Regions from separate parts of the Paenibacillus xanthanilyticus genome, predicted to be linked through region 2. Evidence: riboswitches for the same ligand, from Rfam matches in the RefSeq annotation. Region 2 holds a riboswitch; the other holds the start of a gene.

Region 1 (12,150 bases), on a different contig from region 2:
CGAAGAAGCCGAAGCTGCAGGGACTCATCCTGACGCCGACGCGCGAGCTTGCGCTGCAGATCACGACGGAGCTCAAGCGTTGGCTGGATAAGGAAGCCGGCTTCCGCGTGCTCGCGGTCTACGGCGGTCAAGACGTCGAAGCGCAGATGCGCAAGCTCGAGAACGGCGTGCACATCGCGGTGGCGACGCCGGGGCGTCTGCTCGATCACCTGCGCCGGGAGACGATCACGCTCGGGGGCGTGTCGATGCTGGTCCTGGACGAGGCCGATCAAATGCTGCACATGGGCTTCTTGAACGAGGTGGAGCAGATTATTTCGGGCATTCCGACGCGCCGGCAGACGATGCTGTTCTCGGCGACGATGCCGCAGGGCGTCCGCTCGCTCGCGGCGCGCTTCATGCGCGATCCGAAGGACATCACGGTAAAGGCGCCGAAGGTGACGGTCAAAGGCATTCGCCAGCTCGTCATCGAGACGACCGACCGCGGCAAGCAGGATGCGCTCATCCGGATGATGCACGAGAACACACCATATTTGGCGATGATCTTCTGCCGGACCAAGCGCCGCGCGGTCGCGCTGAACGAGGCGCTGCAGGAAGCCGGCTACATGTCGGACGAGCTGCATGGCGACTTGTCGCAGGCGAAGCGCGAGCAGGTCATGAAGCGGTTCCGCGAAGCGAAGCTGCAGTTCTTGGTCGCGACCGATATCGCGGCGCGCGGCCTCGACGTGGAAGGCGTCACGCACGTCTATAACTACGACGTGCCGCATGACGTCGAGAGCTATATCCACCGGATCGGCCGCACGGGCCGCGCCGGCGCGGAAGGGCTCGCGGTGACGTTCGCGACGCCGCGCGACGGGCATGCGGTCGAAGCGATCGAGCGCGGTATCGGGCAGACGCTGGAGCGCCGCCGCGTCGACGGCACGAAGGTCGCGGTTGCGGCCCGGACCGAGAGCAGCTCGGCGAAGGCGGGCGGCAAGCGCCGCGCCGACGACGGCAAAGGCGACCGGAAGCCGCGCCGCGGCGCGGATGCGCCGGGTCGCTCCGGCGGACGCGGCGACCGTGATCGTTCGGCCGGCGGGCGCGCAGGCGCCAAGGGCGGACGCGGCGCGGCAGGCGCCGGACGCAGCGTCGCGCAGCTGGAGGAGACGATCAGCGGCTGGGCGGGACGCCAAGACGCGGCGGCGCGCGCCGAGCGCGGCGAGGCGCCGGTTCGCGGTCGCGCGGCCGGCGGTCGGGCGGCCGGTGGACGTGGCGAGCGTGAAGGCGCGGCCGTCCGCGGCGGCGGTCGGGCTGGGCGTCCGGAAGCGGGCTCGGCTCGCGGACGCGGCGAGCGCGAGGAATCGGCCGGCCGCTCGGGCGGCTGGGCTTTCCGCCAAGAGGCGGGTTCGGCACGCGGCCGCGCGGCGGCGGGCAGCCGCGGCGAGCGTGAGGAGCAGACGGGCCGTGCAGGCGGCTGGGCGCGTCAGGATACCGGCGTTGTGCGCGGCGGGGAGATCGGCGCGACAGGCAAGGCGCGCACGGGCATTTGGGGCGGCGGCCGTGAAGGCGGCGGCGCTCGCGGCGGTTCGGCCCGTCAAGGCGGCGGTTCCGCGGGCGGCCAGAAGAGCGGCCGCGGCTCGGCTCCGGCCGGCGGCAGACGCGGCGGCGGCGCGGCCGGCAAGAGCGGTCGTCCGCAGCGCCGCGGGCGGTAAGCGGTAGGGAACGGCAGAACGCGTGGAACGTCGACATGACGATCCACGCGTTTTTTGGTGTGCGGATCGGGAGCGGCGACGGCCCGGCTCGTGGCGAGTAGCAGCAGCGACCACCGACTATTGGCGACGGAGAAGGCAGTGCCGGAGCAATAGTGACCTCTCTCCAAGCGTTTGGATGACTCTATGATCACGCTCGTTCCTAAGTAGTATCTGAGGCGAAACTGGAAGTAAGCTAAATGCCTTCTGCCGACGTAGGTCCGTCCTTATTTCGCTAGGACCTATCGCCCAATTCGGCGGCGGGCCGTTGCCTTTCGGCGCCCAATGCGGTATTCTCTTCTGCAAAGAACATTTGGGAGGGATGGAAAGATGAGGAAGATGATGGCGCGCAAACGCAAATCCGCTCTCTTTCTTTCCTTTTCCAATGCAACACCAAGGCCAGCCATGGCTTTGGTGTTTTTTATTTCCCTTAAAATCCAGGAGGTGCACGCAATATGGTGAAATACAAACGGGTGCTCATTAAACTAAGCGGCGGCGCGGTCGCCGGCGAGGGCGGTTCGGGCTTCGATCCGGCGCGGATGAACCGCATCGCGGACGAAATCATGTCGGTGCTGGAGCTGGGCGTCGAAGTATCGGTGGTCATCGGCGGGGGGAACATTTTCCGCGGCAATCTGGCCGACAACTGGGGCATCGAGCGCGCGGAGGCGGACAACATCGGGACGCTGGCGACTGTCGTGAACAGCCTCATGATGCGCGGAGTGCTAAAGGCCAAGACGAATCGCGAGGTCCGGGTCATGTCGGCGGTCCCGATCTCGGCCGTGGCCGAGCCGTACATCCGGCTGCGGGCGATCCATCATCTAGAGAAAGGGTATATCGTCATCTTCGCCGGCGGCAACGGCCAGCCGTTCGTGACGACCGATTATCCGTCCGTGCAGCGGGCGATCGAGGTGAACAGCGAGGCGCTCATCGTCGCCAAGCAGGGCGTGGACGGGGTGCTGACGGGGGATCCGAAGAAGGAGCTGCATCTGCGCAAGTTCCGGACGCTGCATTACGACGACGTGCTGCGCCATGATTTGAAGGTGATGGACCAGTCCGCGTTCATTCTGGCGCGCGATTACCGGCTGCCGATCCACGTCGTCGGCTTCGATACGGCCGGATCGCTGCGGGCGGTGTGCGAGGGCCGCGAGGCGGGCACGCTGATCAGCAGCGAGAGCGAGTTGGCCTACGACGACGAATTGCCGGCATAGTCTTGCCAAGCCCAGCCCCTCTTTGGGAGCTGGGCTTCTTTGTGCGCCATGCAACAAACCTACAGCATTGTGCAACAAAGCGAAAAAAGGTAGTTTTGACCAGCGATGGCTTATATGATGGGTTTGAGAGGAGGAGCTGGCCCGTGAAAGTCATATTCGGATCGGACGCGAGCCTCGAGAGGAAGCTCGCCAAAATCATCACCAACCCCGCGGAACAAGCGGACTGGAGCAAAATCGAGCACGCGATTCGCGGCATGGAGCACAAGATTGTCGTCATCAACGCGAAGAACGGCCGCAACGTCGAGGTTGCGCGAAGCGCCATCGCGGTCATTCAATCGGAGGATCGGATGTCCAGCGTGCGTCTCATTACCGGCGAGATGTACCTGTTGAATAAAAGATTGAAATATGTGGAGGAGGAGATGGACCCCGCCGAGTTTCTCAAAATCAACAACCAAACCATCATTAACACCCGGTACATTCAAGAGTTTTTCTCGACGGAGCACGCAAGGGTGGAGGTCATCCTGCAGGATGGGTCGAGCTATTTCGTCAGCCGTCACTATATGAAATCATTTAGGGGGAAACGTTCATGATCAAAGAGTTGAGACAGTCGTTCTTTCAAACCTTCACCTTGACGTCGCTATGGGTCACGCTGCTGCTATCCTTGTTCTATAAGGATCAACCGATCACGACGTCCTATCTGTGGAGCGCCGCGGGCATTGCCTTGATCGCCGCCTTCCTGTTCGGCATGATGTATAACGCGCTGTGGAATTACTTCACGTTGAAGCCGGCGTGGAACATCCTGATCGCCTCGACCTTGAATATCGCCGGCGGCCTTACGATGGTCTGGTTGTTCTCGCGGGAGATGTACGACAGCGTGATCGCGTGGTGGCCGGGCATGCTCGTGTTGTCCCTTGTGCTGCATACGGCGGCCTTCTACTTCTACGCGAAATCAGAAAGCAAGCGGAGCGCCGACGAGCTGAATAAGCGGTTCAAATAGATCGTTCGCGAAAGACTGCTCTTAGGCGGTCTTTTTCAATTTCCGCCGGTCGCCTTCCCCTGGCGCCTGCGCGCGTTGCGCTTTCCTCCCGGCATCGTGTACAATTCTAAATATTAATAGGTTACTTACAAAACTAAATTGTGATGGGAGTGTCGCTTTCTCATGCCGTACTTGGATCAACCGTTCACACTGGGCAATCTTACGCTCAAAAACCGGATCGTCATGCCGCCGATGTGCCAATACGCCGTCGAGGCGAAAGACGGCATCCCGAACGAGTGGCATTACGTCCATTACGTCTCCCGCGCGATCGGCGGGACGGGGCTGATTATTATCGAAATGACCGATGTCGAGCCGGACGGCCGCATCACCGATCACGACCTTGGCCTATGGTCGGATGAGCAAGTGCCGGCGTTCGCCCGCATCATTAAGGAGGCGCAGAAGTACGGCGCGAAGGTCGGCATTCAGATCGCCCACGCCGGGCGCAAGGCCGAAGACGCCGCCCAGCCGGTCGGTCCGTCGGCGCTGCGCGTCGACGAGAACTTCAAGGTGCCGCGCGCGCTGACGCAGGACGAGGTCGCGGGCATGGTGACCAAATTCGCGGACGCCGCGCGCCGCGCGGTCGAAGCCGGCGTCGACACGATCGAGCTCCACGGCGCCCACGGCTATCTGATCCACCAGTTCCACTCGCCGTCCATTAACGATCGGACGGACGTATACGGCCAAGACAAGGCGCGCTTCGGCGTCGAGGTCATCCGCGCGGTGAAGGCCCGGATGCCGGCAGGCATGCCGCTCATCATGCGCGTGTCGGCCATCGAATACATCGACGGCGGCTACGAATTGAGCGACTTGCTGCCGGTGCTTGAGCAGTACAAAGCGGCGGGCGTCGACGCGTTCGACGTCAGTTCGGGCGGCGAAGGGCCGGCCGGCAAGCGCAAGCCGGGCAATTACCCGGGCTATCAAGTCGCATTCGCGCGCGAAATCAAGCAAGCGCTCGGCTTGCCGGTCATCGCGGTCGGCAACCTCGACGATCCGAAGCTGGCCGAATCCGTCGTCGCCAGCGGCGATGCGGATCTGGTCGCCGTCGGGCGCGCGATGCTGCGCGACCCGTACTGGGCGTACCACGCGCTGCGCGCCAACGGCGAGACGCGCCGGGGCATTCTGCCGAAGCCGTACTTGCGCGGCGAGTAATCGCGGGCTCGACGCATTCGCACTTCCACAGGCCATCGCCCGCGCCAACAGCCATGTTCCGATCGGGAGCATGGCTTTTTGCCGCATATCCCTTCGTCGGCCGCAGGACGGAGGAGAGATTTCCGTTTTGACATCGGCTAACGTCGGGCGCATAATATACAATGGTTATTCGGTTTACCGGCGTAAGGCAGATTGTTTGGGAATAGGGAGGTGCGAGCATGTCCTTATCGACGACGCATCGTCTGATAAGCGCGCGGCCATTCGTTTTTTTTACGATTATTTTGCTCCTGAAAGGCTATTTGGCCTGGTTCGTCATCTTTGATACGACGCCGACCTGGCAACCGCTCGTCACGGAGCTGCCGTTCGCCTGGCTGGCATTCTGCCTGCTGGAATGGTTCGCGTCCAAGCGGAAGCTCCTCTATTACATGGCGCTCAATTTGTTGTTTACGAGCATCTTTTTCGCGGTCATTATGTACTACAAATATTTCGGCGTCATCGTCACGTACCATGCGCTGGAGCAGGTGAATCAGGTGACGGCGGTCAAGGACAGCGTGTTCGAGCTGCTGGACCCGTATTTCCTGTTTATTTTCACCGATATTATCTTGATTCCGCTCTTGATCTACCGGAGCGCCAACTCGCGGCTCTGGCGCAGTCTGAGCGCGCGTAAATTGAAGCGGAGCACGGCGAGCGTGCTGTTCGTCGTCTCGGCCGCCCTTTGCCTCCTCAACATTTGGCCGAACCGGGCCAGCATGAACGAGATCAAGAAAGCCGAAGAGATGGGCATTCTCAACTACGAAGCGTTCACGGTCGCCGATCAGCGGGACGAGCCGCTCGTCCCGGTCGACCAGATCACGCAGGACGCGATTAACGCCATGAAAGGCATTCAGGACCCGCAGTCGCCGAACCTGGCGGGTGCCGCCGCAGGACGCAACGTCATCATCGTGCAGCTGGAGGCATTCCAGAATTTCTTGATCGATCTCAAGATCGAAGGCCAGGAAGTGACGCCGAACATGAACAAGCTGGCGCGGGACAACTTCTACTTCCCGCATTTCTTCCAGCAGGTCGGGCAGGGCAACACATCCGACGCGGAGTTCGTCGTCAATACGTCGTTCTACATTCCGCCGCACGGCGCGGCCGCGATGCAATACGCGGACAAGGCGCTGCCGAGCATGCCGAAGCTGCTGGCGGAGCATGGCTACGAATCTTACAGCTTCCACACGAACGATGTCGCGTTCTGGAACCGGAACAATCTTTACGATGCGCTCGGCTTCACGCGCTACTATGACAAGCCGTTCTTCACCGAAGAGGATAAAGTCTTCTTCGGCGCGTCGGACGAAGTGCTCTACCGCAAGACGGCGGAGGAGCTGAAGCAGAAGCAGGACGCGGGCACGAAGTTCTATGCGCACGTCATCTCGATGACGGCGCACCACCCGTTCTCCATTCCGGCGGAGAAGGACAAAATCACGCTGCCGGCGCGATATCAAGACACGTTCGTCGGCGATTACATCCGCGCGCAGAGCTATGCCGACTACGCGCTGGGCAAGTTCATCGAGGAGCTGAAGGCCAATGGGGTGTGGGAGAACAGCATCCTGCTCCTCTACGGCGACCATCTCGGCCTGCCCAAATACTCCCTCGACAGCAGCGACAAGCGCTTGATGGAAGAGATCTACGGCAGAGCGTATACGTACCATGACATGATCAACATCCCGCTCATCATCGCAGGCGACAACGTGACGTACCCGTCGCGGCAGCAGCAGATCGGCGGCCAGTCCGACGTCATGCCGACGGCGATGAACCTGCTGGGCATTTCGTTGGGGGACCATATTCATTTTGGACAGGATCTGCTGAACCAGAAAACACGCAATGTGCTCCCGCAGCGCTACTACCTGCCGTCGGGCTCATTCCTGAGCGGGGAATCGCTGTACATTCCGGGCGTCGGGTTCGAGGATGGCGTGGAATACCCGCTGACGGGCGGCGAGGCCAAGCCGGTCGAGAGCGTGACGGAGCAAGATTACGAGAGCGCGCTGAACCTGCTGAAGTATTCGGACAGCTACGTCGAGCAGCTGCCCGATCGCGAGAAGTAGGGGCATGCAGTCTCACCCATACGATAAAAAAAGCAGGGTACCCATGGGGTCCCTGCTTTCTTGCTGTTTAGGAAATGATGCAACTAACCATTTTGAAACTAAAACGTAAAGCGCGTCCGCGGAAGCGGACGAAAGCGAAGGTAGCTAAGAGTGTTCTGGCGGAAAACGTGCTTCGGAAGCATACGCTGGGCCGGGCTCTTTGGTTGCCCTCTTTAGGAGGGCCATGCTGTTGGGTTAAGGAAAAGCGTCTACTGAAGCTTTGTCCGCGAGGACAAAAGCGTGCCAGCTCGAAGCAACCCGCCGACCGGGAACAAATATGCCAGCACGAAATAGGGAGTCCAGAGGGCGAAGTCTGAGCGTTTTCCAACGGAAAGCGCACTTCGGAAGCATATGCTTGGTTCCCCTCAGCGGAGGGGGAAGGGGGAGGAAGCCCCCCTTATTTCTTCAAATGATACGGCACCGTCGTGATGATGACGTCCCGGCGATACAGCAGATGCGCGCGGATGAGCAAGCTTGACTGGTTATGCAAAATATGGTGCCAGCCTTTCTTCGGAATGAATTGCGGGATGACGACGGTCACCTGCACGTTCATCTCGCCCGCTTTACGCTGCACCGTATCGATGAATTTCGTCAGCGGCTGGATGATGCTGCGGTACGGGGAATGCAGCGTGACAAGCCGCACGTCCGGCTGCCACTGCTTCCACTTCTCCTCGAAGACGGCCTCTTCCTCGCGCTCGAACGGGACGTGGACGGCGATGATCTGCTCCGGCTTCAGCGATTTGGCATAACGCAGCGAGTTCTCCACGACGTGGGTCATGCCCGCCACCGGCACAATAATAACGTTGCCCTCGATCGTGATCGGCGGTTCGCACGTGGACAGGCGGAGCTGGTCGCCGACGGCGTCGTAGTGCTTGCGGATCTGGCGGAAGAGCAAAATAATGAGCGGCAGGAAGACCAATACCGGCCAGACCTGCTGGAATTTCGTCAAGAAGAACATCAGCGTCACGACAAGGCAGATGAGCGCGCCGATGCCGTTGATCGCCAGCTTGAGCCCCCAGCCCTTCGGCTTCTCGCGAATCCACTTCAATAGCATGCCGGTCTGCGACAGCGTGAACGGAATGAAGACGCCGACCGCGTAGAGCGGAATCAGATGCTCGGTCTGGCCCTTGAATAGAATAATGAGCAGAATCGACGACAAGCCCAGCATGAGAATACCGTTCGAATACCCGAGGCGGTCGCCGCGCACGGTGAACATCCGCGGGATGAATTTATCCTTGGCGAGACTGACCGCCAGCAGCGGGAACGCGGAGTAGCCGGTATTGGCCGCTAGGATGAGGATCAGCGCCGTCGTGCCTTGGATGACGAAGTACATCGCGTTACGGCCGAACGTCTGCTCCGCGATCTCCGAGACGACCGTCACCTCGGGGTGCGGCGTAATCCCGTAATACCACGCCAGGAAGACGATGCCCGAGAAGAGGAGCGCCAATAGCAGGCCCATCGCGGCGAGCGTCTTCGCCGCGTTGTTGGGCGCGGGCGACTTGAAGTTCGGGATCGCGTTGGAGATCGCCTCTACCCCCGTCAGGGCGGAGCTGCCCGAGGCGAACGCCTTCAGCAGCAGGAAGAGGCTGATACCCGCGACGGGCGTGCCGAGGGAAGCATGCAGCTCGCGCGGCACATGGCCGCTGGCGATGTCGTAGATGCCCACGCCGATCATGATGAACAGCGCGAGCACGAATAGATAGACGGGGTACGCCAGCACCGAAGCGGATTCGGTCACCCCGCGCAAATTCAAGACCGTGATAAACAAAACGAACGCGATCGCGATCGGCACGGTATAGTCATGCAGCGACGGAAAGGCGGACGTAATCGCGTCCGTACCGGCCGATACGCTGACCGCCACCGTGAGGATATAGTCGACGAGCAGCGAGCCGCCGGCCACGAGCCCGGGCAAGATGCCGAGGTTCTCCTTGGAGACGACGTAGGCGCCGCCGCCGTGCGGATACGCATGGATAATTTGCCGGTACGACAGAATAAGCGCCAGCAGGAGCACCAGCACGCCGATCGCGATCGGAATCGAATACCAGAACGCGATGGGGCCGGCGGTCATCAGCACGATTAAAATTTGTTCCGGTCCGTAAGCGACCGAGGAGAGGGCGTCAGAGGACAGAATCGCCAGCGCCTTCGTTTTGTTCAGTTTTTGTTCGCCGAGCTCAGCCGATTTCAGAGGGCGCCCGATCAATAAACGTTTGAGTGCAGTAAACACCCGCATCACCACCCGGAGAATGTCATTGTCATTTCTTTACCCGCGCCCGCGCGCGTCCAAATAACGGCTTTACAAAAGAATGCTGCGCCTGGACCGCGTTTGGGGGCATGCCAAATAACGCAGAGGAAATACCCCTGCGTTCAACGTGCGAACGCCTAAGTTTTACCCCCCTCTAATAACGCTTACGAGGTTAGCTGACGGATTCGGGCGGTTAGAGTCGCCCTACGGCCTGCGCGCTTCGTGCGCGGATGCCGATTCACCCCTGCGAGCGCCGGCTTGCGGCGTCGCGTTTGGTTCCCCCGTTTTCCTGTTCGGAAATTCAGCGAATGTTGGATGCTGTACGCAAGCTATCATACTCCCGTGGCGCGCAGGGTGTAAAAGGACGAAGAAACGGCCGCTCCCGGGTGTAAGGCGGATTCGGACGGAAGCAGCGCTTACATGCGTCGTTATCGCAGCCAAGCTGTCTTTATCGCGGCGTTTTTCGCCTTTTCGCTGAAAACGGGCTGGAAGACCTACAAACAAGGCAAGGCCGGTAAACGAGGGGGAATGCGGCAGACCTCGGTCTGCGGGCGGCTTCTCTCGCGGCGAGCAATCGGCTGCCTGAATAGCCGGTCGTGTTTTTGGGAAATACCAAACGGGTATTAGATGGAAGCACAGTCCAAGTTAGTTAGGAAGGGGCAGGGGATATGGCACAAGCAAACGGGCAGGGGAGAGTTGAAGGGAAGGTCGCGGTCGTCACCGGCGCGGGATCGGGCATCGGACGCGCCGCGGCGCTGCGTCTGGCGGAGCAGGGCGCGAAGGTGGCGCTCCTCGACCGGGAAGAGGACCGGGTATCGGCCGTCCTGGCGCGCATCGAGAAGGCGGGCGGCGAAGCGCTTGCGATCGGCGCGGATATTTCGAGCAGCGAAGACATGGAGGCGGCGTACCGGAAGGTGGCCGAGAAATGGGGGCGGCTCGATATCGTATTCGCCAACGCGGGCATCAACGGCGTGCTCGCGCCGATCGAGACGATGACGCCGGAGGAATTCGGCACGACGATCGATATTAACCTCAAAGGCACGTTCCTGACGGTGAAACACGCGATTCCGGCATTGAAGGAGAACGGCGGGAGCATCATCGTCACGAGCTCGATCAACGGCAACCGCGTCTTCTCGAACATCGGCTTCAGCGCCTACAGCACGTCCAAGGCCGGACAAGTCGCCTTCACGAAGATGGCCGCGCTCGAGCTGGCCAAGTTCGGCATTCGCGTCAACGCGATCTGCCCGGGCGCCATCACGACGCATATCGACCAGAACACGGACCGCAAGCCGGAGCTTGACGAGGTAACGATCCCGATGGAGTTCCCAGAAGGCGATCAGCCGCTCGAGGATGGTCCGGGCAAGCCGGCGCAGGTCGCGAATCTGGTGCTGTTCCTGGCTTCCGACGAGTCGAATCATATCACGGGGACCGAAGTGTTCGTCGACGGCGCGGAGTCGCTGCTGCGGGGCTAAGCGTCGTGCCGCCGCATCCGCTTGCCGGCGAAAGAAGGCTGGCGGATGCAAGCAGCGGACGCGTTGTCCCGGCTGGGCCGAATTCACGCCGCAACCAAAGAAGGGCTGCTTCCGCACGTCGTCATCTCGCGATGACGTGCCGGAACAGCCCTTCTTGCCATGCAAACCTCCGTAAAATCCTCGCTTACCCTACATGGTGTCAAGCAAACGGTAACGCTGCAGCAGCCGCTTAACGGCTTCGAATTGCAGCGGTTTGGCCAGAAAATCGGCCATGCCGGCTTCCAGGCAGCGCTGGCGGTCGGCAGGCAGGACGTTGGCTGTCATGGCGACGACCACCGGCGTATGGGGCGCTTCGTTCGCGGCGAGCACCTGCCGGGTCGCCTCCAGTCCGTCCATGACCGGCATGCGCATATCCATCAGAATGAGCGCATACCGGTTGGCGGCCGACTTGGCCACCGCTTCCCCCGCCGTCCGCGGCGACATCGGCCCGGATGCCGAGCTTCTCCAGCATGCCAATTGTCAGCTTCTGGTTGATCTCGTTGTCGTCGGCGACCAGCACCTGCGGCGCCGCGGCGCCGATCGCCGGCGAGGTCTCTTCCGGGATAACCTCGAGCGTGCAGGAGAGCTCCCGGCTGCCGGCTTCGAACAACGAGGCGAAGCTAATCTCCGGAATGCGCGAAGGCGCCCGGCCTTCCAGGCCCGGCCTCTCGGCTCTGGCGGACGGTCTGCCCGCGCTTGCGGCAGGGGTGCCCGCCGGCAGGGTAGCGGTCAAGCCAGGCGTAGCCGCGCTTGCCTCCAGCACCATCGCATCGGCAGAGCCGACTAAGGTTAGGGCGTCAACCGGGGGCTCGGTCGCGCCTACGGTCGGTTCCGCTTCGGACAGCGCCTCATGGAACCAGCCCGGCGGCGTCATCCATGGAGTCAGGTCGGTGCCTTCCTCCTGGTTCCAGTAGCCTTCCTCGCCATATGGCTTGACGGTGACCGTGAAGCGGAAGGTGGCCCCGGCGGCTTCATTCGTCTCGACGTGAATCGTGCCGCGCATCAGCTCGACGAGGTTCTTGCAGATCGCGAGGCCGAGGCCGGTTCCGCCGTAACGCCGGGTGAGCGACGTATCCACTTGCGAGAATGGCTGGAAGAGCAGCGGCAGCTTCTCTTCGGGGATACCGACGCCCGTGTCGTGCACGGCGAATTGCACT
Region 2 (12,150 bases):
CCAGATCGCAAATGATTATGTACAGAATCGTGGCGTGGTAGTTCCTCCATTTCGCGAATGCGGCTTGCCGCCAATTTATCGCCAGCAGAGCTGCGACGACGCCGATATGCATCATTCCTTCGTTACCTCTTTCATATTACTTTATTTTCCAACATTATGTTCCCTTTCCCCTCCCCTCATACGATTATTTTCCAATTATCTGTAAATTATTGCGTTGCGCGGGCGGCGCTGGGCGCCTGGGTTTCATTCGGGTGGATCATAAAGGTGATGGCGGCGTCTTCGTTGCGATTCGCGTTTCACGCGTTGGCGGCCGGCATTAGGCAAGAATCGAGGATTAACAATTGAGGATTAAGATTGCGGGAGAAAATCGAGCCGGATATCGACCGGCCGGCGGAGAAGTGCAGGAGGGATGCAAGCAGCCCCGCAAAATACGGAGCATGCTCTCATGTCCGGGAAGTACGGATTCCCATCCGGCCTGCCCCGTTCTCGCGATATGCGGGCCATCCGGCTTAACCCAGCCGCATCAGCGCCTCCGTCCAGCGTTCCACGGCTAGCGCGCGTTCGCCCATTTGGCGCGCAGGCCCCAGGCGCTCCGGCCTGAAGCCGGTCTCATACGACGCGGCCGTTCGCTTGCGGAGCGTGGATTTGGAGCGGTGCAGCACCATTTTGACCGCGGGCACCGTGCATCCGAGCCGCTGCGCGATATCCTGGTAGGAATACCCGAGCACCTCAGCCAGCATGAGCATCTCGACCTCGCGCTCCGACAGCGTCTCGGCCATCCATTCCATCATTCCCCGCATGGTCGCGTAATTCGGGTCGTGGCTCGGATGCTGCATGGCTTCATCCACCGGGACGTGCACGCCGCGCCTTCTGCGATGGGCGTCGATCGTCAGGTTGCGGGCGATTTTGTACAACAAGGAGCGCGGATGCCGGAACTCGCCGTCTTTGCGGTAATGTTGGTACGCGCGCAGCATGACGTCTTGAAACAAATCCTCGGCTTCCCATGCATTGGCCGTCAAATAGCGGCAGTACGTCCGAAGATGCGCAAAATGCGGCGTCACGGCATCCTCAAATTCGATCATCCACGGCGGCATCGCGCTTCCCCTCCCGGTTGCAAGTTCGTCTGCTACCAGTGTACCAGCGCAATGTGAACAACCGATGTCCGCGGGGGCCGCCGAGGATGGCCTTGTGATTTAAGCTTCAACGGCGATGAGCCGCGCGTTCAGCCATAGCAGCATGGCAGCGAATACCTCGCTTCGGCCTCGTTCGTTGTGCAGCTCGTGCTTGAACCCCGGCCAGGCCATGAATTCGCACATATCGCCCGCGCGTTCGGCGAACTGCTTGCTGGCCTCCATCGAGGTCACCTTGTCGTCCCCGCCGTGCATGAGCAGCGTCGGCACGCTCAGCTCGGCAGCATGCGCAAGCGCCCACTGCCCCGCCTGCTGCACGCCGAAGAAGAAAGCCGCCGTAATATTCCCGTGCCCAAGCGGATCCTCGATATACCGTCTGGCCATCTCCGGGTCGGTCGTCAAGTTCTGCACGGCCAGCGGGCGCGCATTCGAGAAGCCCGGGTACACCTTCTCCACGATCCGGCCTACGACGACCGCCAGCTTCGGCGGCTGAAAGGCCAGCTTCAGCCACGGCCCCGTGATAATGGCCCCCGACAGGTTCGGCTGCCGGCGCAGCAAGTAATTGATCGCCACGTTGCCGCCCATGCTGTGCCCGAACAAGAAGCGCGGCACGTCCGGATAACGCTCGGCCGCCTGCTTCAGCAGCCAGTCCACACCCTCCAGCAGCGCCTCGTACGCCGGCGTATGGCCGCGCTTGCCTTCCGTTCGTCCGTGCCCCCGCTGATCGAACGCGAGCACGACCCAGCCGTCGGCCGTCAGCATATCGGCCACGTGGCTGTAACGCCCCGCATGCTCGCCCATGCCGTGCACGAGGCCTACGACGCCTTTGACGGTCGCGCCCGTCTCCGGGGTCCATGCGCAGCCGTACATGCGCGTGCCGTCCGCCGCCTTCCAATCAAGCTCCTTGTGAATCATGCATCCGCCCTCCTTTTTTCCAATCTCGCAGATGACCTTCTCTCATTAGTATACCCACCCCCATTCGCTTCCGGTCAAGCGGGGACGCCGCCATCGCGAAATAAAATGAAGTCCGCTCGTTGGAACCCTGACAAACTGCTGTCAGGTATAGACGGCTATACTAAAACTAGCCGAAAAACAACTGTTTTAAATTACGCGGCTCCAAGGTATCATATGTGAAGGTCAATTATGGAAACTTCCACGACCGACACACGTGGACCAATCCAAGCGAGAAAGGAATCCACCCTTACATGAGCACGAAAATAAGCACCAAACCTAAATCCTCCGGCGTCGTTATCGCCGGCCTCCTCCTTGCCATCTTAATGGCATCGATGGACAACACGATCGTCGCGACCTCGATGGGCACGATCATCGGCGAGATGGGCGGCTTGGACAAATTCGTCTGGGTCACCTCCGCCTACATGGTCGCCGAAATGGCTGGCATGCCGATCTTCGGCAAACTGTCCGACATGTACGGGCGCAAACGCTTCTTCGTCTTCGGCATCATCGTCTTCATGATCGGCTCGATCCTGTGCGGCACCGCGGATTCGATCGTCGAGCTGTCGCTCTACCGGGTCATCCAAGGCATCGGCGGGGGCGCGCTCATCCCGATCACCTTCACGATCATGTTCGATGCCGTCCCGCCGCAGGACCGCGGCAAGCTCGGCGGTCTGTTCGGCGCCGTCTTCGGCATGTCGAGCATATTCGGCCCGCTGCTCGGCGCGTACATCACCGACTACATCGGCTGGGAATGGATTTTCTACATCAACTTGCCGCTCGGCCTGATTTCCTTTGCGATGATCGCGTTCTTCTATAAGGAATCGCACGAGCACAGCAAACAACCGATCGACTGGTTCGGCGCCATCACGCTCATCGGCGCGATCGTCTGTCTCATCTTCGCGCTGGAACTCGGCGGCAAAGAGTATGCATGGAGCTCCGGCGAGATACTCGGCCTGTTCGCGGGCTTCGCGGCGTTCGGCATCGCGTTCCTGTTCATCGAATCGCGCGCGGCAGAGCCGATCATCTCGTTCAGCATGTTCAAGAACCGCCTGTACGCGTCAAGCAACCTGATCGCGATGCTGAGCGGCGCGGCGTTCATCACGGCGTCGGTGTATATCCCGATCTTCATTCAGGGCGTGCTGGGCGGCAGCGCGACGAATTCCGGCCTCGTGCTCTTGCCGATGATGCTTGGCTCCGTCGTCACCGCCACGGGCGGCGGCTTCCTGCTCACCAAGCTGCCTTACCGCTCGATCATGCTCCCGACGCTGCTTATACTCGTCGTCGGTCTTGCCCTGCTGACGACGCTGTCGCCGGATTCGTCCCGGTTGACGGTGACGGCGTACATGGTATTGGTCGGTCTTGGCATTGGCGCTTCGTTCTCCGTCCTGAGCAACGCCGCCATTCACTCCTTCTCCGCCAAGCAGCGGGGAGCGGCGAGCTCGACGCTCAACTTCCTGCGCTCGCTTGGCATGACGCTCGGCATCACGATCTTCGGCATTCTGCAGAGCCACGCGCTGACGCGCAAGCTGACCGACTCGTTCGCCGGCACCGGTCAGACCGTGCCGGAAGGGCTCGACTTCAGCGATCCGCATGCGCTGCTCAACCCGGCGGTTCGTCAGAACATCCCGGGCGACGTGCTCGACAAAGTCACGGAGGGGCTCTCGTCCTCGATTACGTTCACGTTCGCGATCGGCGTCATTCCCGCCGCGCTCGCCCTCGTCTGCGCGTGGATCATGAGCAAGGAACGCATGGACCCGGCGGCCGAAGAAGCCGAATACGCGGCATCTCATTAACGCCGCCCGCACAAGATAACAAGACGATCGCCGTCCTCTGGCGGCGGTAGGAAGTTTCATACCAGAGATAAGCAAGGCCCGGAACCGCAAGTCGGTTCCGGGCCTTTTGTCGCGCGCAGCTGCGTTTGAATGACGAACAACCGACAGGCCGCATGGGCTCGTCGGTTGTTCCTTGCCTGGATCCGGCGCTGCGCGAGCCTGCTCGGCCGCTTAGTCTCCGATCGGCATCATGTTGATCGAGACGATCTCTTCGCTGCGCTCGCCTTGCTTCCAGTCGATGCGCACGTCCGGGGCGGGCTCCAGCCAGAGATCTCCGCCCGTCTCCAGAGCGGCGCTGGCTTCGGATTCCGCCGCCGCGCTAGCTTCCGACTCCGTCCCATGCAGCTCGTCGAACCAGGTCAACTCCGGTCCGCAATCCCGCATGAGGAAACGCCCCTGCCTCGCGTCGCCCGACCGATACAACTTCAAATAGGCCCGGCCATCCTCGACGGCCAGCACTTCGACGACGCCGGAAGCATGATTCATTGACAAGCGTACCCGTTTGCCGAGGCCGGTCGTAAGGACCTTCGCCTCCTCGACCAATTCATAGGCGCGGACAAGCGGGAGCGCATGTGCCTCGTGCGCGCCGTTCGGGTTCGCCATGGCCAAATAATACGGCGCTATGCCTGCCCAAACGAGCTTGTCGAGCAGCTCACTCAACACCGCGGCGTCGTCGTTGATCCCGCGCAGGAGCAGCGTCCGGTTGACGACGATGGCGCCCGCTTGCTGCAGCGCTTCCAAGCTCAACTTCGCTTCGGCGGTCAATTCCCGGGGATGCGTAATATGCGCCATCACATAGATTCGTCGCTCGGGCGTCGAATGCGTCCGCAGCAGCTCCAGCAGCGCCTCGTTCTCGTAAATGCGCCGCGGCTGGCGAACGGGAAGCTCCGTCGCCAACCGGATGATTTGCACGTGGCTAATCGCGCGAAGCCGGCCAAGCAGGATCGACAGCTGCTGCATCGAGAGACCAAAGCCGTCGAATCCGTTAAGCAGCACGTGGTTAATCTCCGGATGACTGGCAATGTATGCGAGCCCCGGTTCGAGATTGGCCGTATCGGCCAACCATTCCGGCGCGATGTTCAGCAGCGCGCTCGACCCGAATGCATGTTGGCAGCCCGGCACGGTGTCCTGCAGCCCGTCGTGCGGCGGAATCGCCCCGGTGCGCCCGTTCAGCCGATTCAGCGGCTCATGCAGCTGGCGAAGCGGATCATGCGGGTCGTTCCAATCGATCAGCGTCGCGTAATAATCCGATTCCTCGGGAAGGCGGGGGAAGACGTCGTCTGTCCGCTGATGGCCGCCGGCTAGGGCGGCAGATGCCTGGATGACGGCCGGATTCATAGGGTCCTGGCTTGGCATTGGCAGAAACCTCCTTCTCGTATAATGATCGGTAGGATGATCTAAAAGTGTTGCAAGGGAAACGGTTGACGTCTAATGCAGCGGCGTCGCGTGTTTCATTCCAGAGAAAAAAAGACCAGCGCATTCGCCCGAAAGCCTTACGCGCGCACGGCGCGACAAGCCATCGGACTGAAACCGGGTCTTCAGGAAATAACAAAAAGACCCGTTCGTTCGGGTCTCCTGAATGTGAGCGAAGTTGGTGCTGATCACGGGACCCATCTTCTGCTGACGAGGTTAGCTGACGGACTCGGGATAGATGGTTCCCTACGTTACCGGCGTAACGATTCGCCCCTGCCCGCAGATCATTAAACCTGCAAGCGTTCCGGCCGCAGCGTTCCTCTTGCACGTGGCAAGCGGAGCGTCAACGGGGCCGAAATTGGTTCCCCCGCTTCCCGATCCTTGGCGTCACGGGAATTAAGCGTACGCTAAGTGTACCCCCATCTGTCAGAATTGTCAAACGAATATTCGGACATCCGCCTCCCCCGCCAAGCGTTATTCCGGCCCCATCGCCTCCTCCGCAGCTAATGGCGCATAAAAAATGACCGCCCTGTTTGAGAGCGGTCATAATCCAAGCGTATACCCCCATAAGGTAAAGTAGGCACACTCGCTTTCATCGCTGGAAGCCGGGTGTGCTACGGCTTTGTGCGGGTCAGACATTCGCTACCGGCGCACATGCCCCAGGCGGCGGAACAATTTGACACAGACAGCCAGCCAGCAGGCGCTGACCCAATACCCGCCGAGCACGTCGGACGGATAATGCACGCCCAGGTAGACGCGGGAGATGCCGATGCAGAGAATCATGAACACGCTGAACGCGATCAGTACGCCGCGCCAGCGCTTCGACGGCATATGGCGCCACAGCAAATACGTCAGCAGGCCGTAGAACGTGAACGACGCCATCGAATGTCCGCTCGGAAAACTGTAGCCCGTCTCCTCGATAATCCGGTGAATATCCGGCCGGGCGCGCTCGTAAAGCCGCTTCAGCCCTTCGTTCAGCAGCGTCGAACCGAGCATGCCGCCGATGAGCAAAATTAATTCTTTCCGGTGCTTCAGCACGACGAAGAGCACGGCCGCCGTCGCCAGCACGAGCGGTATGACGACCTTGCCCGAGCCGATCGTCGTCACGGTCTTGGCGAACGCCGTAAATCCCGGGGACTCCAAGCCTTGAATGAAGTCGATGACAGCCAAGTCGAACCGCATTAATTTCTCGCGCGACACGAGCATCGCTAGCCCTTGAAACCCCGCTGCCGCCAAAATCAAATACACCCACCACAGCATAATAATAAGAACCCCCAAGCTAAATTAGGTATCCGGTTCCGGTTCCGGGTCCGGCCGGAACGTTTACAAATATTTATTATAGGATAAGCGCCCGCAAGTATGAAATCCTCCCGCAACATTCCTTCCCGCCCGGCAGCCTGGCCGTGTCGGAAGCGCGACGAGCCGCATAGACTGATCTTAATAAGGAGGATGGCGATATGCAGGCGAGAAGCGATAGCAATGTCGATGGCATTGACGTTAGTAGGTATCAAGGCGACGTGAATTGGAACCGGGTCAAAGCGGCCGGCAAATTGTTCGCCTTCATCAAAGCTTCGGAGGGCAACAGCTCGACCGACCCTCGGTTCGAACGCAACGTCACGGGCGCCAAGGCGGCGGACGTGAAAATCGGGTTCTATCACTATGCGCATCCGGAGCGCAATACCCCAGCCGCCGAAGCGGCGCACTTCGTCGGTACGATCAGCGGATACGACGTCGATTTCCCCCACGTGCTCGACGTGGAAGGCGCGGCGTCCTCCATCGGCGCGGCGGCGCTCACCGACTGGGTCGACGCCTGGCTCGAGGACGTGCGCAGGCAGACCGGACATCCCGTCATGATCTACTCGGGCGCAAGCTTCGCGCGGTCTTATCTGGGCAAGGAGCTCGCCGAGTATCCGCTCTGGATCGCCCACTACGGCGTGAATAGGCCGATGGCCAACAGCACATGGAACCGCTGGGCCGTCTTCCAATATTCGCAGAGCGGGCAGACAGACGGCATTAGCGGCAATGTCGACCTGAATGTGATGGAACGCGCTTTCTTCGATCAATATACCGGCGATCACACCGAGGTGGACGACGTCGACACGACGCAGCCGGATAATATCAAAATCGTCATTAACGACAAGCTGGCCGGCTATGGATGCAGCATCGACGGCCATGTCTACACCCCGCTCCGCCAAGTCGGCGCGGCGACGGGCAATCCGGTCACGTGGGACAACGCGCAGAAACAGCCGCAATTCGGCGGCACGACCGTCACCAACTTCACCGTCATCGATTCGACGACGTACGTCCCCGTCCGCACCGCCGCGAATTTGCTGGGCGGCAACGCGTATTGGGATGGCGAGACGAAGAAAGTATACATTTACTATCGCGGTTAGGGGCCGTCCCGCCACGCATAAAAGCCGCGCCCGCCTGGCAGCAATGCTGCTCGGCGGGCGCGGCTCTATGTTGCGTAACGGGAAATTTACGCTTGCGCTTCGATCTTGGACAGGAACTCGGCCTCAAGCTTGTCGAGGTGCTTATCCATGCACTTGCAGTAGTAGTCCTTACGGCACATCGGGCACGGGATGTTCAGCAGGCGGTTGGCCGCTTGCAAGTTCCACTCCGGATTTTTGCTAAGAAACAAGCGATACTTCGACTTGTCCTGAAGGGTCACAACGTACTGGTACAGTTGCGTTTTGTCATTGATATCCGACACTTGCATGTCCGTAATTTTAGGGTTGAATGCCATTGTTCAGACCGCCTATTTTCAAGATTTGTATGTAAAATAGCATAGCGTGTTACACCTCTTGTTGTCAATTTATTGTACCCCGCCGAGCCAGCGAATATACCTGTCTCCGCCTCGCCGCGGCAAGGCTCACGCCAAAAAGCGGCGCCCCTTTGGACGCCGCCGGAATCTATTCATTCCCGCACCTTAACGAGGGAGCAGGCCGACGATCATGCCGTTGCCCGAACGGCTGACGACGACTTCCGCGAACTTGGCCGTTCGCTCCACCTCGCCTCCCGTCCCCTCCGGGATGAAGAAGTGCTCGATGCCGTATTCGATCCGAAATCCTTCCCATCGTCCGTTCATCACAACCTCGCCGGCGCCGAGCTTCTCTCCGCTTTGGTAAACGCGGATGAATCGATGCACGCCCGAAGCGTCCGGCGCGAGCACGACCTTGATCTTGGCGCCGTAATCGAGCTGCTCCAATGCGCTTGCTTCCCGATCGGGAGGCGTCGAAATCCCATAATTAAGCTCGACGTAATCTCCCTGCAGCAGCGAGCGCGGATCCAGTGGGGCCAGCTCCAGCTTGACGGTCGTTCCGCCCGCCAGCGCCGTCTCGTTAACCGCGATCGCACCGCCCAGCAGCAGGACCTGAAGCAGCAGAATCGACGCGAACGCTTTGGAGCCTAGACTTGGCACGGAAGGCGCCGCAGCAGCTTCCTGGCCGCCGAACCGGCGGTCGTAGAGCGCCGTCAAGGCGATGGCGAGCGCGCCGGCTAAGGCGAGACTGAACGATTTGTGCAGCAGCTTCCACGCGGTATCGTAATATTTGACGGCGAGGAAGACAGCCCATGCGGCAGCCCCCCACCGGTAATAAAAGCGGTTGACTCCGTGCGCTTGCGTCAACAACAGCGCCGTCAGCGCGCCGAAATAGAGTAAGCTGGCGCCGATGAAACGCGCCATGTGGCCGGCTTCATCCCACGTGAGCAGAAGGCCGAGCACGAGCAGCCCCAAGTAAGCGGAGTAGCGCAGCGACCGCTTCCGGTCGACGTCCCGTACGAGCGAGCCCGCCGCCCAGGCCAGCGCGTTGATCGCAAACAGGGCAGCAAGGAGGTTCCACCCGCCCCGCAGCGAATCCGACAGCGCCGCATCCATCAGCCAGAAGGCGTATACGTTCGCCAGCGCATAGAAGAGCAGCGGCTTCGCGATGCCCTTGGTTAGCGCCCACGCCACAAGCGACAGCGCGACATAGAGCAGCGCGTACATCGGCTTGCCGGCCCACGCGGCCGTCACGAGGCCGAGCAGCACGGCGGTCATCAACACGGTGAAGCGGATCGGCGCCGGCACGCCCTTCATGGCGAAGGCCGCCGCGAGCAGCAGCAGGACGCTGATGACCGCCAGCGCTTCGGGCGTGGCGTCCTCCGCTGCCAGCACGGTCAGTCCGACGATGCAGGCCGCGCCGATCACGACGCCGACGCCGCTGACGACGGCCCATAGCACGCGCTGAATATCGAGCGCGGCCACCGTTCTGCGGCGAGCGCGCTTCCGCCCCGCTTCCGTCGAAGGCGGCCTATCCGCGGCTTGCGCTCGTTCGATTTCCCGCGCCTGGCCCTCCTCCTCATCCTCATTCGCATCCAGCCGGTTCAAGAAGCGGATGAAGGCGGCGCTCGCGGCGAGCAGTCCGACGACGAAGGCGACGCCAAGCGCGAAGAACAGGACGTTAGGGTAATGGACGACCAACTCGATATATTTCAGAATGAGAAAACACGCCGTATGCAGGCCGGCCATCGCCAGCAGCTGCTTGCCATCCCGTCGGTGGCGCAGCGCGTACCGGGTGACGGCGGCAACCCATACGGCGAATCCCGCGTTCATCAGCAGCCCCGCCGTATCGAAGCTTAAGGAATTCGATAAATAGACAAGCTGGAAGCCCGTCATCAGAAAAGCCAGCGTGCGCAGCAGCTTTTCCTCCCCGCGATATTTCGCCAGCAGCAAGAACAGCACGAGATTCGCCGCGGCCACGATGGCGCCGACGATGAAGTTCAGCGTCTCGTCCGGGCTCCGCCAGCCGGCCGCGTCAACATAAGCGTAAAATGCCAGATGCAGCAGCGCGTAGGCGAACAGCTTGAATGGCCAATACCCGACCAACCAAGCGAAGAGCAGCGCGGGCACGCTCCATAGCAGAAACAGCCCGTAGCTGTCCGCGTGCGAATTGTAGATCCGGCCCAACAGGGCGACGCTGACGCCGAACGCCGCGCAGCCCGTCACCGCCGCGATCCGGCCGAGCCAAGCGGTGCGGGGGCGGCGCCAAAGCGCGAAGGACGCGCCGTACAGCGCGGCGGTCAGCAGCACGCTAAGCGCGATCCGCGCGGCGCGGCCGAACGCCTCCCACCCCGAAGCAAAAAAGTAAATCGCCGCGGCGGCGATCATGGCCGCCCCCAGCGCGTATCCCGTTCGGATGACATAGGTCTTCTGCATAGAAGTACCCTCCTAGTTGAAGTCATGGCTTCGGTCAAAGCTCGGCAGCGTATTCGGTCTATAGAACCGTGCTTGGCTGCCGATGCTCTCAGTATACCGGCCGAACGAAAGCCGAATAAGTACCATCTTCGTCTGGTACCTGGTCCTTAAACCCGCCTAATAGCAAGTTGTGTATGGTATACCCCTATTCAAGGTCATCCACGCTCATGCGCCGGGATACGGATGGACCAACGCAAGACAAGACGCGCTATGCCTTCTTTCGCGCACACGAATAAGACCGGCGGATGATCCCGCCGGTCTTCATGGGCTCGCCGCTAAAGCTGCTCCGTTCGCGCGGTACGCCGCGCTACTTGTGCTTGCGCCAGTCGAGCTTGCTGTTGTTCAGCAAATGTTCGAAATCGTTATCCAGCCGCTTCTGCTCGGCTTTGCGCGCTTCTTCGGCTTTGACGCGCGCTTCCTCCCGCTGCTGCGCCTCTGCTGCCTTCAGCTGGTCGGATTGCGCCTTCAGCTTCTGTACCAGCTCGGGACGAAGCAGGTCCGCCAGTGTCGCCGGTTTGTCCTGCGCGGAGGGTGCGGCCGGTGTGGCGGGTTTTCGTTTCTTCGCCATATGATGATCACCTCGGGTTCGTTAGCTCTCCTGCCATTATAACACGAACTTCTACGCGCGGCCCGGCGGAACGACGCCGCGATTCACGCCGCTGGTCATGCCGGTAAAGAAGCTCGTACGCGTCATGACGAAAGGAGAAGGATGTTATTGAAAACGGTCTATACCGCCCATGTCACTTCCCACGGGGGCCGCGAAGGCTTCGTACGCTCCGATGACGGCCAATTGAACCTGAAGCTCGGGATGCCGCAGGAAGGCGCGCAGAACGGGACGAACCCGGAGCAGCTGTTCGCGGCCGGCTACAGCGCCTGCTTCCACAGCGCGCTGAAAATGATCGCCCGCGGCAAAGGTGTCGAAGCGGCGGATTCCCAAGTCACCGCCCATGTCGCGCTGAACAAGGACGAGCGCCATACATACAAGCTGTCGGTCGTGCTGGAAATCGCGGTCCCTGGCACGAGCGAGCAGCAGGCTCGCGAACTGGCGGAAGCGGCGCATCAGATGTGCCCGTACTCCAACGCGACCCGCGGCAATATCGACGTCGAGCTTCGCATCGCGCAAGCATCGGAGCAGCCGCAGCGCTGATCCGTGCGATCTCGCTACCAAACTGCATAGACAAGCCTGCGGGCGCTCCGCGTACAATGCGACAGCGCCCGCAGGCTTGTTCTCGTTCCCTCTGGCTGGCATCACGCTGGACGAGATAAGCTACCGCTTGCGAGGAACCTTCGCCGCCAGCCGCTCGAGGGTCCCGTCGAACGGAAACCCGCCTTCTTCGATGCGCCGTTGCAAGGCGGCAAGCTCCTCATTTACCCGCGCGGTCAACGCTTCCGGATAACCGAAAGCGACCGAGTTGCGGGCGAATTCGTCTTCGTCGACGACCCGCCACTGCCCGTCCGCGCCCAACAGATCCAAATCGAGATCGACGAACGACACCTCGCGCTCGCCGATGCAGGCCGGTTCGTTCAAGTTGCAATAATAATGCACGATTCGTCCATCCGCCACGTCGGCGCTCACCGTGAACCA

What was found. Region 2 has a riboswitch for cyclic di-AMP ahead of ACFSKT_RS16195 (KamA family radical SAM protein). Riboswitches for the same ligand answer to the same signal wherever they lie in the genome.
Region 1: it holds a riboswitch for cyclic di-AMP, as region 2 does, so the genes downstream of both, ACFSKT_RS28860 (APC family permease) here and ACFSKT_RS16195 (KamA family radical SAM protein) in region 2, are expected to answer to the same signal.

The regions. Positions count from the first base shown of each region.
Region 1 is NZ_JBHUHA010000002.1:2,575,143-2,587,292, reverse strand. Features, by position in the region: gene ACFSKT_RS28890 (DEAD/DEAH box helicase) at 1-1,688, shown strand, start outside; gene pyrH (UMP kinase) at 2,180-2,932, shown strand; gene ACFSKT_RS28880 (LytTR family DNA-binding domain-containing protein) at 3,076-3,522, shown strand; gene ACFSKT_RS28875 (hypothetical protein) at 3,519-3,929, shown strand; gene ACFSKT_RS28870 (NADH:flavin oxidoreductase/NADH oxidase) at 4,092-5,117, shown strand; gene ACFSKT_RS28865 (LTA synthase family protein) at 5,336-7,201, shown strand; gene ACFSKT_RS28860 (APC family permease) at 7,638-9,470, opposite strand; cyclic di-AMP (ydaO/yuaA leader) riboswitch at 9,628-9,799, opposite strand; gene ACFSKT_RS28855 (SDR family oxidoreductase) at 10,151-10,954, shown strand; gene ACFSKT_RS28850 (response regulator) at 11,144-11,365, opposite strand; partial or broken gene ACFSKT_RS32695 (ATP-binding protein) at 11,940-12,150, opposite strand, start outside.
Region 2 is NZ_JBHUHA010000001.1:3,763,408-3,775,557, forward strand. Features, by position in the region: gene ACFSKT_RS16175 (CBO0543 family protein) at 1-115, opposite strand, end outside; gene ACFSKT_RS16180 (RNA polymerase sigma factor) at 510-1,094, opposite strand; gene ACFSKT_RS16185 (alpha/beta hydrolase) at 1,194-2,045, opposite strand; gene ACFSKT_RS16190 (MDR family MFS transporter) at 2,336-3,877, shown strand; gene ACFSKT_RS16195 (KamA family radical SAM protein) at 4,088-5,272, opposite strand; cyclic di-AMP (ydaO/yuaA leader) riboswitch at 5,522-5,742, opposite strand; gene ACFSKT_RS16200 (phosphatase PAP2 family protein) at 5,972-6,589, opposite strand; gene ACFSKT_RS16205 (GH25 family lysozyme) at 6,787-7,722, shown strand; gene ACFSKT_RS16210 (hypothetical protein) at 7,809-8,075, opposite strand; gene ACFSKT_RS16215 (GDYXXLXY domain-containing protein) at 8,259-10,526, opposite strand; gene ACFSKT_RS16220 (YqkE family protein) at 10,873-11,133, opposite strand; gene ACFSKT_RS16225 (organic hydroperoxide resistance protein) at 11,275-11,712, shown strand; gene ACFSKT_RS16230 (DUF402 domain-containing protein) at 11,833-12,150, opposite strand, start outside.